DNA from 2 places in the Caballeronia sp. INML1 genome. Region 1 is predicted to be linked to the other one. Evidence: riboswitches for the same ligand, from Rfam matches in the RefSeq annotation. Region 1 holds a riboswitch; the other holds the start of a gene.
The links. Region 1 has a riboswitch for cobalamin ahead of cobG (precorrin-3B synthase). Riboswitches for the same ligand answer to the same signal wherever they lie in the genome.
Positions count from the first base shown of each region.

Region 2: it holds a riboswitch for cobalamin, as region 1 does, so the genes downstream of both, NCR38_RS03160 (TonB-dependent receptor domain-containing protein) here and cobG (precorrin-3B synthase) in region 1, are expected to answer to the same signal.

Region 1 covers NZ_JALQDT010000051.1:393,439-401,507, forward strand. Annotated here, with positions in the region: gene NCR38_RS17970 (sigma-54-dependent Fis family transcriptional regulator) at 1-1,029, opposite strand, end outside; gene NCR38_RS17975 (DUF1328 family protein) at 1,157-1,330, opposite strand; gene NCR38_RS17980 (OpgC domain-containing protein) at 1,488-2,645, opposite strand; gene NCR38_RS17985 (TerC family protein) at 2,937-3,686, shown strand; gene NCR38_RS17990 (DUF4186 domain-containing protein) at 3,794-4,198, opposite strand; gene cobM (precorrin-4 C(11)-methyltransferase) at 4,206-4,931, opposite strand; gene NCR38_RS18000 (cobalt-precorrin-6A reductase) at 4,928-5,686, opposite strand; gene NCR38_RS18005 (bifunctional cobalt-precorrin-7 (C(5))-methyltransferase/cobalt-precorrin-6B (C(15))-methyltransferase) at 5,705-6,916, opposite strand; cobalamin riboswitch at 6,993-7,182, shown strand; gene cobG (precorrin-3B synthase) at 7,216-8,069, shown strand, end outside.
Region 2 covers NZ_JALQDT010000008.1:9,692-17,760, forward strand. Annotated here, with positions in the region: gene NCR38_RS03135 (SIMPL domain-containing protein) at 1-625, opposite strand, end outside; gene NCR38_RS03140 (EVE domain-containing protein) at 702-1,160, opposite strand; RNA gene ssrS (6S RNA) at 1,232-1,413, opposite strand; gene NCR38_RS03150 (cell division protein ZapA) at 1,519-1,833, opposite strand; gene NCR38_RS03155 (hypothetical protein) at 1,830-2,198, opposite strand; cobalamin riboswitch at 2,457-2,782, shown strand; gene NCR38_RS03160 (TonB-dependent receptor domain-containing protein) at 2,862-4,736, shown strand; gene NCR38_RS03165 (iron ABC transporter permease) at 4,772-5,770, shown strand; gene NCR38_RS03170 (ABC transporter ATP-binding protein) at 5,767-6,543, shown strand; gene cobT (nicotinate-nucleotide--dimethylbenzimidazole phosphoribosyltransferase) at 6,555-7,604, shown strand; gene NCR38_RS03180 (adenosylcobinamide-GDP ribazoletransferase) at 7,606-8,069, shown strand, end outside.

The DNA.
Region 1 (8,069 bases):
CGGCCCGCCGATCAAAATGGCGATGTTCTTGCCGATGACCTTCCGCACGCGCGCCACGATGTCGTTCATCTGCGCGTCGCCGGTGCAGAGATCGGCGAGGCTCGACCCGCTTTGCTCGCGCACGGCCATCGCGGTTGTCGCAGGCGACACGCTGGATGCCGGACGCGCATGAAATTCGATACTCGCGAACACCGCGACGCCGCTATGCAGTTCGAGACGGCACGGTGCGTCGCCCGCGCACGCGATCAGCGAGTCGACGCGCTCGCCGAACAGCGCCTCGAGCGTCTGTGAGCGCAGATGCGCCAGTTCGAACCCGAGCTGGAATTGCGCGCTGCGGTTCGCGCACAGAAGGCGGCCGTCGAGATCGAATACGGCGAGGCCCTCCATCAGCGTGCCGATAAACTCGGGCCGGCTGTGAAAGCGGATGCGCAACCCGTCGCCGAACGCGCTCGCGATCAGGCGGTTCTCAATCATCTGCCCGGACATCTTCACGAGCGCCATCGTGTGCTGGTGATAGCCGCGCCGGTCGCCAGTCACATCGAGGACGCCGGAGAGATTGCCGTGCGGATCGAGGATCGGCACGCTCGAACAACTGAGGAAATGATTGGCGCGCAAATAATGCTGGTCGCCATGAACGGTGACGGCGGTGCGCTCCGCGATCGTCGTGCCGATGGCGTTGGTGCCCTGATGCGCTTCACTCCACACCGCGCCCGCCCTCAGCGCGACTTTTTCGGCACGGGCGAGAAAATCGTCGTCGCCGAGCGAATGCAGGATAAGACCGCTCGCATCCGTCAGCGCGATCATGCTGTGCGTATTGGCGATCTGCGCATACAGCGTTTCCATCACCGGCAGTGCGTGCGCAAAGAGCGCGCGGCTCTCGCCGACCTTGACGGCGAGTTCCGCGCCCGACAGCACGGCGTAATCCGGGCGCATCGTCTCGCACAACCCGAATGTGGCGGAGCGCTCGTGCGAATGACGGATGACGTCGCATTGCGCAGGCTGCAAGGCCGCGCCGATGGCATGCTGCATCGCCTCCTCCTTTCCGGTTCACTGTCGCTCGCTTGTCTCTCGCGGCAATGTAACACCGTCGCGGCGTGCGGGTCGATGCGAGGAAGCACGCAGACGCGCCCGCACGGCGTTTCCGACGTTCCCGGCGCTACAGCACGAGCGAACCCGCCGTGATCGCGATGACCAGGAACACGACGAACAGGATCAAGAAGATGAAGAAAAAAATCTTGGCGATGCCCGCCGCGCCGGATGACACACGTGTAAAACCGAAGAAACCGGCGACGACGGAAATGATTGCGAACAGGATGGCGAGCTTCAGCATGACGAGTCCGTTGTGTGTTGAACTGCCTTCAGCGTGCAAGCTGCATGCCATGACGGTCATCGTCGATTTTTGTCGCGTGCGACGAGAAAATTCGACAGTTAGTTGCGCATCGGCTCAGAAAAAAGCGGGCAGCGAACTGCCCGTCTGAATAGCGTTCTCAGCGTACCGCCCGCGCCCGAGTGTCGGCGGTTGCTGCGACGGTCGCACGCGCGGCAGTGGCTACCGGCGCCGGCTGTCGCGTGCCGAGCCACGTCGCGACCCGACGGTGCGCGTGCGGCACGGCGAGCAGCGCGCCGATCGCGATGGCATCGGCGGCAAGGCCGGCTGGCACGTTGACGAGGCCATCGGTGAGGGTGAACAGGATCGAATCGACGACGAGCGAGATCACCGTCCCCGCAACGAAGGACACCATGCCGTCACGCCCCAACGCGCCGACCCACGGCAAACGACGCGCCACGGCCTTGACGACGCCGTAACGCGCCAGATTCGCTGCAATCCACGCGATGGCCAGGAAATTGACGACGCGCGGTCCGGCCAGATCGCGCTTGAAAGCGCTATCCAGCACGGGCGGCAGCACGAGCAGCTTGTAGTACGCCATGCCCGCGATCAACGCGACCGCGCCCGCACTCACGATCCAGCCGAAGCGGTTCGTGCTCACTCGCCGGTAAACCGGCTGGCAGCGCGCCAAAACGCCCAGCACGAACATCAACTGCCACGCGGCGGGATTGAAATCCCACAGGTTGTCATCGACGGACGGCATGTATTCGCCAATCTGCGATGCGAAGGCCCACAACGCGAGGCTCAGACCCAGCAACAGCCAGGGCTTGCTGCGCGCGAGCGGCAGCATGAGCGGCACGGCGAGCGCGAAGAGCGCGTACATCGGCAGAACGGCGGCAAGATACGGCTGGCGCTCGAATGTGAGAATCTGCGCGATCGACGAAAGCGGCTGCGACATCAGGCTGTCGAGGTCATGCAGCGCGAGATTCGGCGCGTGGCCGAAAAACGGCCGCAGCAGGAAGGACGCGACGAGCATCAGCGAGGCGGTGACCAGAAACGCGCGATAAAGCTCGAACGCGCGTTTGAGGAAGCGCACGCGGGCCACGCTTTCGGAGCGTCGCTGCGCGAGCGACCCATACGCCGTCGCCGTGGCGAAACCGCCGAGGAACACGAAGACTTCGGCGGCGTCGTTCAGCGCGAACGAATGAAGCGTGAAGCGCGACACCATGCTGCCGCCGATATGATCGACGACGATGATGAGCAACACCAGTCCGCGGAAGAAGTCCAGCTCGACGAGACGTTGTGATTTTCCCTGCATGCGGCTTGAGTTCGGTGTGTCCTGGCGACAGGAAGTTGGACGGCGGCCACGGACACGCGGCACGAAAGCATAGGAGTTTACCCGTAAATGCGGCGGCGCATCATCAGAACAGGCGCAAATAATCGTTTTAATTCCGGTATTTGCGACCGATAACGACCACAGCGCGACGACGGGTGGGCTTGTCACCGCGGCTTGAGCATCACGATTTGCATGAAGTTTTCAAGTTCCTTTCACTATCGGCGGCGATCAGGCTAATATCTCGCCCTCACCTGTCGAATCATTCCCCGGACCATGGACTATCTCGTCGCCCTTCTCGCCGATCCCGCCGCCTGGGCCGCGCTCGCAACGCTCGTCGTCATGGAAGTCGTGCTCGGCATCGACAACCTGATCTTCATTTCCATCCTGACCAACAAGCTGCCTGCGGCGCACCGGGAGCGCACGCAGCGCATCGGCATCGCGCTCGCGCTCGTCATGCGGCTCGGGCTGCTCGGCACCGTCGCGCTGATCGTGCGGCTCACAACGCCCATCTTCGAAGCGTTCGGTCACGGCTTCTCATGGCGAGACCTGATTCTCATCGCGGGCGGCGCGTTTCTCGTCTGGAAGGCGACGACCGAAGTCCATCACCACGTTACGCACGACGACGACGGTCATGCCGGCGCCGAATCGGCCAAGTCGCTGACGCCGCTGTCGGCGATCGGCCAGATCCTGCTGCTCGACCTCGTGTTTTCCATCGACAGCATCGTGACCGCGGTCGGCATGACCGAGCACATTCCGATCATGTTCGTCGCGGTGATCGCCGCCGTGACCGTGATGCTCTTCGCCGCAGGCCCGCTGTCGCGCTTCATCGAGCGCAATCCGACGATCGTGATGCTCGCGCTCGGCTTCCTGCTCGTAATCGGGATGACGCTGATCGCCGAAGGATTCGGCACGCATGTGCCGAAGGGCTACATCTACGCGGCGATGGCGTTCTCGGCGCTGGTCGAGGGGCTGAACATGCTGTCTCGCCGGGCGAGGGGACGACGAGCCCCGGGCCCGCGATGAACGGCGCCCTTGCTCGCGAACGCGGCTAGCGCTCACCCGGCGCCGTGCGCGGGAGCGCCTGTTGCGCCATCGTCCTGCCCGCCGGACGAGTCACGCTGAACGGCGCATCAGAAAGGTAATTCGCGCTGCGGATTGTCGGGCGCGGCGTCCTTCGCAGCCGGCAGCGGTTGCGCGCGCAGCCAGCGCGCGATCGCATCGACGACATGTTGTCGCCCGGCGTCGTCGAGCGCCTTGCCTGCCGCGATGCCGTGCCACTTGGCGAGGCACGTACGGCAGCACGTCGCCGTCGCGTGCTGCGCGATGAACACCGGATGCCCGCGAAACGGCGTCTGCTTGCCGTCGTTCAACGGCGCTTGCGGCGCGAGCCGCTTGCCGATCAACTCATGCGCCTGCGCGATCACCGTGTCGACGCCCTTTTCCCGCAGATATTTCCCCTCGCGCACGCCGAGCGCGAAACGCCGCCGGAAAGCCGATTTCGCGAGCGCGTCGAACACGGTGTCGAGGTCGCGCATGGCGTGATCAGTCCTTCGCGTAGAGCGTCGAATCCGCGAAGCCGTCGGCGGCCAGCACGCGGCCGACGAGAATCATCGCCGTGCGCTCCACGCCCGCCGCACGTACTTTCGACGCAATCTCCGCGAGCGTTCCTTCGATGCGCGTCTCGTCCGGCCAGCTCGCGCGAAACACGACCGCCACCGGACAATCCGCGCCGTAGTGCGGCACCAGGTCCGCGACGATGCGCTCGATATGCCGCACGCCGAGATGGATCGCGAGGGTCGCGCGATGACGTGCGAGATCCGCGAGACTTTCCCCTTCCGGCATCGACGTTTTCGTCGCGTAGCGCGTGAGGATCACGGTCTGCGAGATGCCCGGCAACGTCAGTTCCCGCTTCAGCGCCGCCGCCGATGCCGCCGTCGCCGTCACGCCCGGCACGACTTCGTAGGGAATCGCGAGCGCGTCGAGCCGGCGGATCTGCTCGCCGATCGCGCCGTAGAGCGACGGATCGCCGGAATGCACGCGCGCCACGTCCTGCCCGTTCGCGTGCGCGTCCTGCAACAGCGCGACGATGGCGTCGAGGTCGAGCTCGGCCGTGTCGATGCACTTCGCCGCGCGATGCCCGTCGAGCACGTCCTTCGGCACGAGCGAGCCGGCATAGAGAATCACGGGACACGTGCGGATGAGCCGCTGTCCCTTGACGGTGATGAGTTCGGGATCGCCCGGCCCCGCGCCGATGAAATAGATCGTCATGTTTCCGATGTGTCGATTGAGTCGAGCCAGCGCAGCAGCGCGTCGCGCGCGCTCGCGGCGTCGTCGAACGTTCTGTGCGCGTCCGGCAGCGACGGCCGCGTGAGCATCACGACCGGCAAGCCGCGTTCGCGCGCGACGGCGAGCTTCGCTTCGGTCGCGCGGCCGCCGCTGTTCTTGCTGACGACCACATCGACGCCCGCCGCGTCGAACAGCGCGCGCTCGCCTTCGAGATCGAACGGGCCGCGCGCGTCGATGATCTTCGCGCGTTCGTTGCCCGGATGCGCTTCGAGACAGCGGACCGTCCAGCGCTGCGACGCGGGAATTTCATGCAGATGCGCGAGCGCCTCGCGCCCGAGCGTGAAAAGCGGCCGTTGAAATGCCGCGATACGCGCCACGATTTCGCGCCAGTCGGCGGCATCGCGCCAGTCGTCGCCCGGCTGCGGCTGCCACGCGGGACGTCGCACCGCCCAGAGCGGCACGTCCGCGAGCGCACAGGCGGCGTGCGCGTGACGGCTCATCTGCGCGGCATACGGATGCGTCGCATCGACGACGAGCGCGATGTTCTCCGCGCGCAGATAGCGGGCAAGTCCGTCGATGCCGCCGAAGCCGCCGACGCGCACCGTGCACGTCAGGTCGCCCGGCACGCGCCCGAGGCCCGCGAGACTGTAGACATGCGCGGCGGGCAGTTCGCGCGCGATGGCGAGCGCGTCGCCGGTGCCGCCGAGCAGCAGCACGCGCTTCGAGTTTCCCGGCATTTCCTTACGCATGACTCGTCACGGCTTGCTCGCATGCAACAGCGTGATCGGCAGCGCCTGACGCCACGTATCGAAGCTGCCGAGCGGCTCCGCCTGCGCGACACCGATGCGCGTCAGCTCGCCGCCATGCCGCCCGCGCCATTCGACGAGCGCCGCCTCGCTTTGCAGCGTCACTGCATTGGCGACGAGCCGCCCGCCCTGACGCAGGCGCGCCCAGCACGCATCGAGCACGCCCGGCACCGTCAATCCCCCGCCGATGAATACGGCGTCAGGCGCGGGCAGGCCGTCGAGCGCGTCGGGCGCCTCGCCCTTCACGAGCTGCAGCGCGGGCACGCCGAGCGCGTCGCGGTTGTGCTCGATGAGACGCTGCCGGCTTTCGTTCGCTTCGATCGCAATCGCGCGGCACGCGCCATGCGCGCGCATCCATTCGATACCGATCGAGCCGCAACCCGCGCCGACATCCCACAAGAGTTCGCCCGGTTGCGGCGCGAGGCGCGCGAGCGTCACGGCACGCACGTCGCGCTTCGTGAGCTGGCCGTCGTGACGATAAGCGTCGTCGGGCAGGCCCGGCGTGAGCGGCGGACCCGCGTGCCCGGCGTGCGTGCGGCATTCGATCGCGACGAGATTGAGCGCGGCGACGAGGGGCTCGCGCCAGTCGTCGGCACGTTCGTCGATGCGGCGCTCCTCGTCCCCGCCCAGATGCTCGAAGACGGTCATGCGGCTCGCGCCGAAGCCATGCGCGGTCAGGAGCGCGGCCACGGCGGCGGGCGTCGCGCCGTCGGCGCTCAGCACGAGCAGACGCACGCCGCGATGCAGGCTCGCGAGCAGCGACGCGACCGGCCGCCCGACAAGCGATACGCACACGGCATCCTGCAGCGCCCAGTGCAAACGCGCCGCCGCGAACGACAGCGACGACGGCGCGGGAATGACGCGCATTTCGCCGTTGGCGACTTCACGCGCGAGCGTCGCGCCGACGCCAAAGCACATCGGATCGCCGCTCGCGAGCACGCATATGCGGGTCTTGCCGTCGCCGCGTCCGGCGAGCACGGCGTCGAGTGAAAAGGGTTTAGGCCACGGCACACGGCTCGCGGCAATGCGCGCCGGCAGCAACGCGAGATGGCGCTCGCCGCCGTGAATCGACTGGGCGTCGAGCAGCGCGCGGCGCGCGACGCGGGACAGGCCGTGCCAGCCATCTTCGCCGATCCCTACCACGGTCAGCCAGTTCGACATGCGCGGCCTCCTTCATGCGATTTGGAATGCGCTTCGGGCGGCGGCCCTGAAGCGCCTGGATGGTCGATAAAAGCGGGCATAATACAGGTCCGTCGGTGCCCGGAGTCGAAGAGACCCAGGGCCTAAGAGGGAACACAGAAAACTGTGGCTGCCCCCGCAATTGTACGCAGCGAGTCCGCGCTCCACTGCCACTGGTTTCTACCGGGAAGGCCGGCGCGAATGAAGACCTGCCAGCCAAGAGACCTGCCGACTCACCGCATTCGCGCGACGCCGACCGGGCGGGGTGTACCGGTTCGCTCATGACGCGCGAAGCCCAACGGGTCACGCTTTTGACTTCATTCGACCGCTCATCGCTCACGACCGCGCCGCGCGCTTTTGCGTGCCCGGGCCTGATGCGCATCGTGCCCGCGCGGGACGGCGGCCTCGCGCGCCTGCGACTGGCGGGCGGCGTGTCGAGCGCGCACGCGGCGCGGGCCGTTGCGCGGGCGGCGCGCGAATGCGGCTCCGGCGTGATCGAGGTGACCAATCGCGCGAATCTGCAGTTGCGCGGCATCCGCGACGACGCCCACGCCGCGCTGATCGACATTGCGCTCGAGGCGGGCCTCGGCCCCTCGACGGCCGGCGCCGACGACATCCGCAACGTGATGCTCAGTCCGCTCGCGAGCGACGACACGCGCGCGCTCGCCGATCGGATCATCGACGCGATGCAGGCCGACGCATCGCTTCATGCGCTCTCGCCCAAGTTCGCGCTGCAACTCGATGCCGGCGAGCGCCTCGCGATGCTCGATCATCCACACGACCTGTGGCTTTGCGCAATCGACGATGGCGCGCGCTTCGCGTTCGGCTTCGCGGGCACGATGCGGCAGCGTCCGTCCGGCGCGATTCATCGCAGCGATGTGGTGACGTTCGTGTCGGGCGTGCTGCGCAGGTTTCTCGCGCTGGCCACGCCAGAAGAGCATCGTATGCGCGATCTGCTCGCGCGTATCGGCGTCGCGCGCTTTCTCGAAGCATTCGATGTCGATGCAGCCGTTCAGAACTGGCGACGCGGACCCGCCGATGCATCGCTGCGCCTCGGCGCCCACGCGGAGCCGTTTCGCGCGACGTGGTACGCAGGCGCGCAAACACCCCTCGGACGCCTCGACGCGACCACGCT
Region 2 (8,069 bases), on a different contig from region 1:
ATTGCATCATCATGACCGGGCGCGGCTGAACGCCGCTATGTCCGACGTTCACTTCCCGAATCGTGTAATTGCTGTAGCCGAACCCTTGCGCGGCGGCTTGCGCCTGCTTGCGGAACGAATCGATGGCTTGCGTGACGAGCTTCTGCTCGGCCGCGCGCTGCGCCTCGGGCGACAGCGAGAACGCGACGCTGCCTACCTGCATCGACGAGCTCATCTTGCCCGCGAGCTTCGACGCCGCCGCGAAGTCATGCGATTCGAGCACGACTTCCGTGCGGCCTCGCCATGCGGAGATCTTGCCGTCACGGTCCGTTGCCGGATACACGGTGAATGAGCCGCTCTTCGCGGTCACGCCGTCGACGCCCCTCGCTTCGCGCAAGGCGGCCTCGGCGCGCTGATTGAGCGTACTGGTGAGAGACGAGGGATCGGCCGCTTCCTGCTCGTAGAAGAGCGTGATGTTGACGACATCCTGCGGCACTTGCGCGCTTGCCTGTGCCGAAAGAGAAAGCACGCCTGAAGGCTGCGGCTGCGTGATGACCGTTTGCGCGGCGGCCGTTTGGGAAAGCGTGAACGCTGCGCCCGACATCGCGAGGAGCGCGAGCGCGGCAGCGGTTTTCTTGTTGATCATCGAAGGACTCCGAACGCGGGATATCGCGTGATTCGCGACGGGATTTAGGCGCGGCCTTCGTGTCGTAAGTTCCTTGTTAGACGAGTTGTTCGGTAATAAATCGCCACTGCGCTTCTGTTACCGGCGTGATCGACAGGCGATTGCCGCGCGCGAGCACCTGCATGTCCGCGAGCGCCTCATGCTCGCGCAACGTGGCGAGAGAAATGAGCGGCGTCTTCTTCACGAACTCGACATCGACGAGCATCCAGCGCGGCGTTTCCTGCGTGGACTTGGGATCGTAGTAATCGCTCTTCGGATCGAACTGAGTGGGATCGGGATACGCCGTCGAGCACACTTTCGCGATGCCCGCGATGCCAGGCTCCGGACAACTCGAATGATAGAAAAGCACACCGTCGCCGAGCTGCATCTGATCGCGCATGAAGTTGCGCGCCTGATAGTTGCGCACGCCCGTCCACGGCAAGGTTTTATTCGGCGCGTGCGCGAGGTGATCGATGCTCGCTTCGTCCGGTTCGGACTTCATCAGCCAGTAGCGCATGATGGTTCGCTATGCGGAAATCGTCGATGCAAATGAAAACGGCATCGGAAAAACCGATGCCGTTTCTTGAATGGGTCCCCGCCACGGCCGCTAGGCCGGCATCCTGAACCTGGGTTCAAGATTGGTCGCGGTAAGCAACACTTCGGGTACATCGGACTAGCGACGCGCGCGCCCGTGCTGCAAGGTTCCGCAACCGTGCCAATGTAGCATTGGTTCAAGGAATATATGACCTTGGCGAACCAGGCAGGGAACCGTCACTCTACACCAATCGTTTGCCTTATGCAGCCTCTCGGGAGCAAATCGGCAGTTTCTTTTTTCGATTGATATTGCGTGCTGATTGACTCAGCGCGCAGACGTCTCACTGCGCTTCATACTGCGCAATGACCGCGCCCAGTTGTTCGTTCATCGAATGCATCGTGCGGCGGATTTCCTCGGCGGGGAAGGCCTCGCCGTGACGCACGCTGTCCTGCAGCTTAAGCAATTCCGACGCCAGCGAAAGCGCTGCCATCACCGCGATGCGATCCGTGCCGCGCACGCTGCTCGCATTACGCACCTTGTTCATCTCGGCATCGACGCGCGCGACGGCTTCGCGCAATGCGCCTTCCGTTTCCGGCGAGCACGCGAGGCGATACGGCTGCCCGAGAATGGATACTTCGATCTGCGTGGTCGTCATGCCTTCTCTCCTTGATGATGCTCGCCGTGCAATTCCGCTTCCTGTGCTTCCCGGGAATCGGCGTCGAGGAGATCGAGTTGATTGTCGGATTCGGCATGTTGCGCGGACTTCGCGCGGGGCAGCTTTTCGAGAATGGCGTTGAGGCGTACTTGCGCGTCGTCGATTTTCGCGGAGAGCGAGTCGCGTTCGGATTGCAGCGTATCGCGCTCTTCACGCACTTGCGCAAGTTCGGCCTGCACGTTCGCATAGTCGGCGCGCAGTTGTTCGAGTTGTTCTTGCAGCGCCTGACGCGCCTGATTGTGGCGCTCGCTGATCTGGATCAGCCGGCCGATATTTCCTGACAGTGATTCGAGTTCGTTGAGCATGTGCTGCGTCCTCTAAAGACCTCGCATTTTAGCGCGGTTCAACGGAGCTTCCGATAATTGTCTCGTTTCGAGACGTAACAGCATGCGATCTCGCGCTTAATCCTTCGAATCAAGCGCATGTCGCCATGCATTCGTGTGCAGAAAAGGCGAGCGCTGGTCATCGCTCGTGGGGACAGGCCGGCCGATTCTCGTTCGATTCGTCATGTGCCGCGCTACTCTGTCCGTGCCGTTTTCTTGACGGCCCCAACCCGCGCTCCTACACTTGCCGCACTTTTTGGTGCTCGCATTCGCGGATCTCGCGGATGCAGTCAAACGGGAAACAGGGAGCGAAGTCTCCGAAGTCCGACCGGGACCCACCCGGGATGAGCCAACCTGTGCTGCCCCCGCAACGGTAAGCGACCGCAACGCAAGTTGCAAGTCGTCTCATGCGCGTTTTTGCAGCGCAAACGTGTGGATTTTCATCACACCGGGTTTGTTATTCGAATCCACTGCAAGAAACGTGTCGACGCCACTGCGCACGATGCGCGGGAAGGCGAGACGATCCGTCGTCAGCCCGGATACCGGCCAGAGTTCGACGCATCGGCGCTCAATGCGCAAGTGCGTTCGTCGCGCATCGTCCTCGCGGGGAGCGGGGTCGCGCTCATGCGAAACGGAACTTCACTCATGGTATTGCCACAGGCCGCGCTCAAGAACGGCCCCACTCGTCATGTCGCGCTCGTTGCAGCGGTCTTCGGCTCGGCGCTCCCCGGCGCGGCGCACGCCGCCGACGGCGCCTCGCAAACGCTTGCCCCAGTCGTCGTCACCGCGACGCGCGCGCCGCAGCCGCTCGCCGAATCGATCCCGCAGACATCGGCGTTCGATGAACAGGACATCGCCGATGCCAACGCCGACGATGCGCTCGGCCTCGTCGCGCTCGCGCCCGGCGTGCAGGTCACGCGCAACGGCGGACCGGGCGCGAATTCGGGCGTCTACATACGCGGCGCGGCGTCGTCGCAATCGCTCGTTCTGATCGATGGCGTGCGCGTCGAATCGGTGTCGCTCGGCGCGGCGCAGCTATCGCAATTGATGCTCGATGAGATCGGGCGCGTCGAGGTCGTGAACGGCAATGTATCGGCGTTGTACGGCTCGAATGCGATTGGCGGGGTCGTGCAGATCTTCACCAGGGAAGGCGAGCCGCATCCGCCGCGCTTCGCTTTCGAGGCCGAGTACGGCAGCTATCACACGCAGCGTCAATCGGCGGGCGTGAACGGCGCGCTCGACAAGGACGGCCGCACGACCTTCAGCCTGAACGTGTCACGCGAAAAGACCGATGGATTCTCGTCGATCGATCCGGCGATCGCGCCCGGCGCGAATCCTAACGCGAACGGCTATCTGAACGAGAGCGTCGCGGCGACGCTGCGCCACCGGTTCAGCGACAAGTGGGATGCGGGCGTGCGCTTCATGCAATCGAACGGCATCGACAGTTTCGACGATGCCTACGGCCAGCCATCCGACATCAACGAAGCGCACGATCGCGTGCGTTCGGCGTCGGTGTTCGCGAATGGCAGGATCACCGACAACTGGACCACGCACTTCACGGTCGCGCAGGGGCAGGATCGCGCGAATATCGAGCAGAACGGCGTCTATACGAGCCGCTTCGACTCGGAGAATCGGCAATACACGTGGCAGAACGATTTCAGGATCACCGATGCGCACACGCTGTTGTCCGGTTACGAGCATCTCGATCAGACGCTCGATTCCGACCAGTTCACGGCGCCCGATCGTCACGTGAATTCGGTGTTCGCGGGCTACGTGGGGCACATCGGCGCGAACGATTTGCAGGCGAATCTGCGGCACGATCAGTATTCCGATTTCGGCGGCGCGAACAGCTACTATCTGGGCTACGCATATCACTTCGATGCGCACTGGAAGGCGAGCGCGAGCTATGCGGCTTCGTTTCGCGCGCCGAGCTTCGACGACCTCTACTATCCGTTCAGCGGCAATCCGTCGATCCAGCCGGAGCGCAGCCATTCGGTCGAGGCGGCGTTGCAGTACGCATCGAATGCGCTCGGCGTGATGCGCGTGACGCTGTTCCAGACGCGCTATTCGAATCTGATCGACTATGTTTCCGACGGCGGGTTCTACTATGTCGCGCAGAACGTCGGGCGCGCGAAAGTGCAGGGCATCGAGGGATCGTGGGCGGGACATGTCGGCGCAACCGACGTGCGCGCGGGCGTCACGTTCCAGAATCCCGTCGACGAGACGAATCACGAGGATCTGACGCGGCGCGCGCGGCATTTCGCGACGCTCACGGTGCATCGCACGATCGCGCGCTGGCGCGTCGGCGGCGAGTGGATCATGAGCGGAGAGCGCCACGATTACGATTCGACGCTCGCGGGTTACGGCATCGTGAATCTTTCGGCGCGCTATGACGTCTCGAAGTCGTGGTACGTCACAGCGCGCATCGACAACCTGTTCGACAAGGACTATGAACTTGCGTACTCGTACAACACGCCGCGGCGCGGCGCCTATATCACGCTCGGCTGGCATCCGTCGTGAGCAACGCGCCTGAGTGTCTCCAGCGTGCGCGTGCGATGAACGCGAGCCGCGCGGCCGCGATCTGGATCGCGCTCGCCGTGGCGACGTTCATCGTGCTCGTCGCGTCGCTCGCGATGGGCAGTGTCGCGTTGCCCATGTCGCGTGCGCTCGGCGCGCTCGTTCGCTCGCACGCCGCGATGCCCGATATCGCCGATGAGATCGTGCTCACCTTGCGGCTGCCGCGCGCGCTCGCGGGCTTCGCATCGGGCGCGCTGCTCGCGATGGCGGGTGCGCTGCTGCAAGTGCTGTTGCGCAATCCGCTCGCGGAGCCGTACGTGCTCGGCGTATCCGGCGGCGCCGCGACGTTCGCGCTTGCCGCGATGCTCGCATCGGTGCCGTGGTGGGGCGTCGATATCGCGGCGTGCGCGGGCGCGTTCGCATCGATCGTCGTCGTGCTCGGACTCGCGCGCAAGGATCTCAGGCAGAGCGCTCAGGATGCGTCGCCGCGACTATTGCTCACGGGCGTCGTGATCGCATCGGGATGGGGCGCGCTGATCACGCTGATGCTGAGCATCGCGCCCGAGAACCGGCTGCGCGGCATGATCTTCTGGCTGACGGGCGATCTCAATGGCGCGGCTGCGCCGTGGCCTGCGTTGATTGCGCTCGCTGTCGCGCTCGTCGCCATCGTTCCTGTCGCGCCGCAATTGAACGTGCTTCTGCGCGGCGATGCCGCCGCGCGTGCGCTCGGCGTGCCGGTCGAACGATTGCGCCTGCGTGTGTATCTCGTCGCGTCGATCGCCGCGGCGGCTGCGGTGACGACGGCGGGAACCATCGGCTTCGTCGGCCTCGTCGTGCCGCATCTGCTGCGCCTCGCGTTCGGCAACGATCAGCGCATGCTCGTGCCCGCCGCCGCGCTCGCGGGCGGCCTCGCCGTGATGGCGGCCGATCTCGCCGCGCGCACCGTGATCGCGCCCGCGCAGTTGCCGGTGGGCGTCGTCACGGCGCTGATCGGCGTGCCGATGTTCCTGTGGATGCTCTTGCGGAGAGCGCGATGACCTTGCAACTCGATGCCGTCGTGATTCGCGCGGGCGCGCGCACGCTCATCGGCGGTCTCACGCAGACGATATCGACGGGCGAAGTATGGTGCATCGCCGGGCCGAACGGCGCGGGCAAGACGACGCTCATCAACGTGCTCGCGGGTCTCTCGAAACCGGCGTCGGGCCGCGTGTCGCTCGATGGCCGCGCACTCGCGTCATGGCGCGCGGCGGACCTCGCACGCGCGCGCGCGCTGATGCCCCAAGCCATGCACGACGCCTTCAGCGCGACCGTGCTCGACACCGTATTGCTCAACCGCTTTCCCTATCTCACCGGCTGGGGTTGGGAGAACGAAGACGACCGCAGCGCCGCGCGCGCCGCGCTCGACACGCTCGGCCTCGCGTCCTTCGCCTCGCGCGACGTGCTGACGCTCTCGGGTGGCGAACGCCAGCGCGTTGCCTTGGCTGCCGTGCTGTGCCAGAACGCACCGTGCCTGTTGCTCGACGAACCGCTTTCGCATCTCGACCTGCGTCATCAGATCGACTGCCTGCATACGTTGTGCGACACCGCGCGCGAGCACAAGCGCACCGTAATCTTCTCGTGCCACGATCTGAACCTTGCGCGCCGTTTCGCGACGCATGCGCTCCTGCTCGACGGCAACGGCGCCGCTCACGCGGGCCTCGTCGCCGACGTCCTCACGCCCGAACGCGCGGGCGCGGCATTCGGCTATCCGCTCGCGCTCATCCGCGACGGCGAGCATGAAGCGCTCGTGCCTTCCATTCATCGCCCCTGAAAGGAATTTCGATGTCCTCGTTCAACGACATCCCGCTGCCCCGCGCACTCGACCGCGCACTCGAAGCCGAACTGCGCCGCGTCATCGACATGAAGACGAAGCCGCCCGGCAGTCTCGGGCGGCTCGAATCCCTCGCGCTGCAAATGGGCCTGATCCAGCGCGCGACCAGGCCGCGCATCGAGCGTCCCGCGATGATCGTCTTCGCCGGCGATCACGGCATCGCGAAAGAGGGCGTGAGTTCGTATCCGCAGGAAGTGACGGCGCAGATGGTCGCGAATTTCTTGAGCGGCGGCGCGGCGATCAACGCGTTGTCGCGCTCGGTCGGCATGTCGCTCGAAGTCGTCGATGCGGGTGTCGCGACGCCGATTCCCATCGACCACGGGTACGAACGTCTGTCGCTGGGACTCGGCACGCGCAACTTCGCGCGGGAGCCCGCGATGTCGCGCGAGACCGCGCTCGAAGGCATCGCGCGCGGCGCGGCGCGCGTGCGGCATCACGCGTCGCTCGGCACGAACGTGATCGGCTTCGGCGAGATGGGCATCGCGAATACATCGGCGGCGGCGTGTCTGATGAGCCGCTTGTGCGATCTGCCGATCGGCGAGTGCGTCGGCCGCGGCACGGGTCTCGACGACCATGGCCTCGCGCACAAGCGCGATGTGCTCGGCCGCGCGCTCGCGCTGCATCGCGAAGGCGATGCGATCGACACGCTCGCGACTTTCGGCGGCTTCGAAATCGCGATGATCACGGGCGCGTATCTCGCCGCCGCATGCGAAGGCATGACGATCTTGGTCGATGGCTTCATTGCGACATCGGCGTTGCTCGTGGCCGCGAAGATCGCGCCCGAGGTGCTCGAGTACTGCGTGTTCGCGCATGCGTCGAACGAAACGGGGCATCGGCGCATGCTCGCGCATTTCGATGCCGCGCCGCTCTTGCAACTCGATCTGCGGCTCGGCGAAGGCACGGGCGCGGCGCTCGCGTTGCCGATCCTGCGCGCGGCCGTCGCGTTCGTCGACGAGATGGCGAGCTTCGAGTCGGCCGGTGTGTCGAACAAAGCCGGTTGAGATGCGTCCCCTCGACGAACTGCGCTACTTCTTCACCGCGCTCGGCTATTTCACGCGCGTGCCGGTGCCGCGTTGGGTCGGCTTCGAGCGCGAGTATCTGAACGCGGCGGCGCGTTACTTTCCGCTCGTCGGCGCGATGGTCGGCGGCGTCGCGGCGCTCGTCTATCTCGCGGCGTTGCGCGTGTTTCCCGCGGGCGTCGCAGTGCTGTTGTCGATGGCCGCGACGCTCGTCATGACCGGCGCGTTCCATGAAGACGGACTCGCCGATTGCGTCGATGCGTTCGGCGGCGCGTACACGCGCGAGGATGCGCTGCGCATCATGCACGACTCGCGCATCGGCGCATTCGGCGCGATTGCACTCGTGATCGCGCTCGCTTTGAAATGGCAGACGCTCACCGCGCTGCCGCCGCAACGCGTCGCGTGGACGATGATCGCCGCGCACGCCGCGAGCCGCGCGTTCGCGAT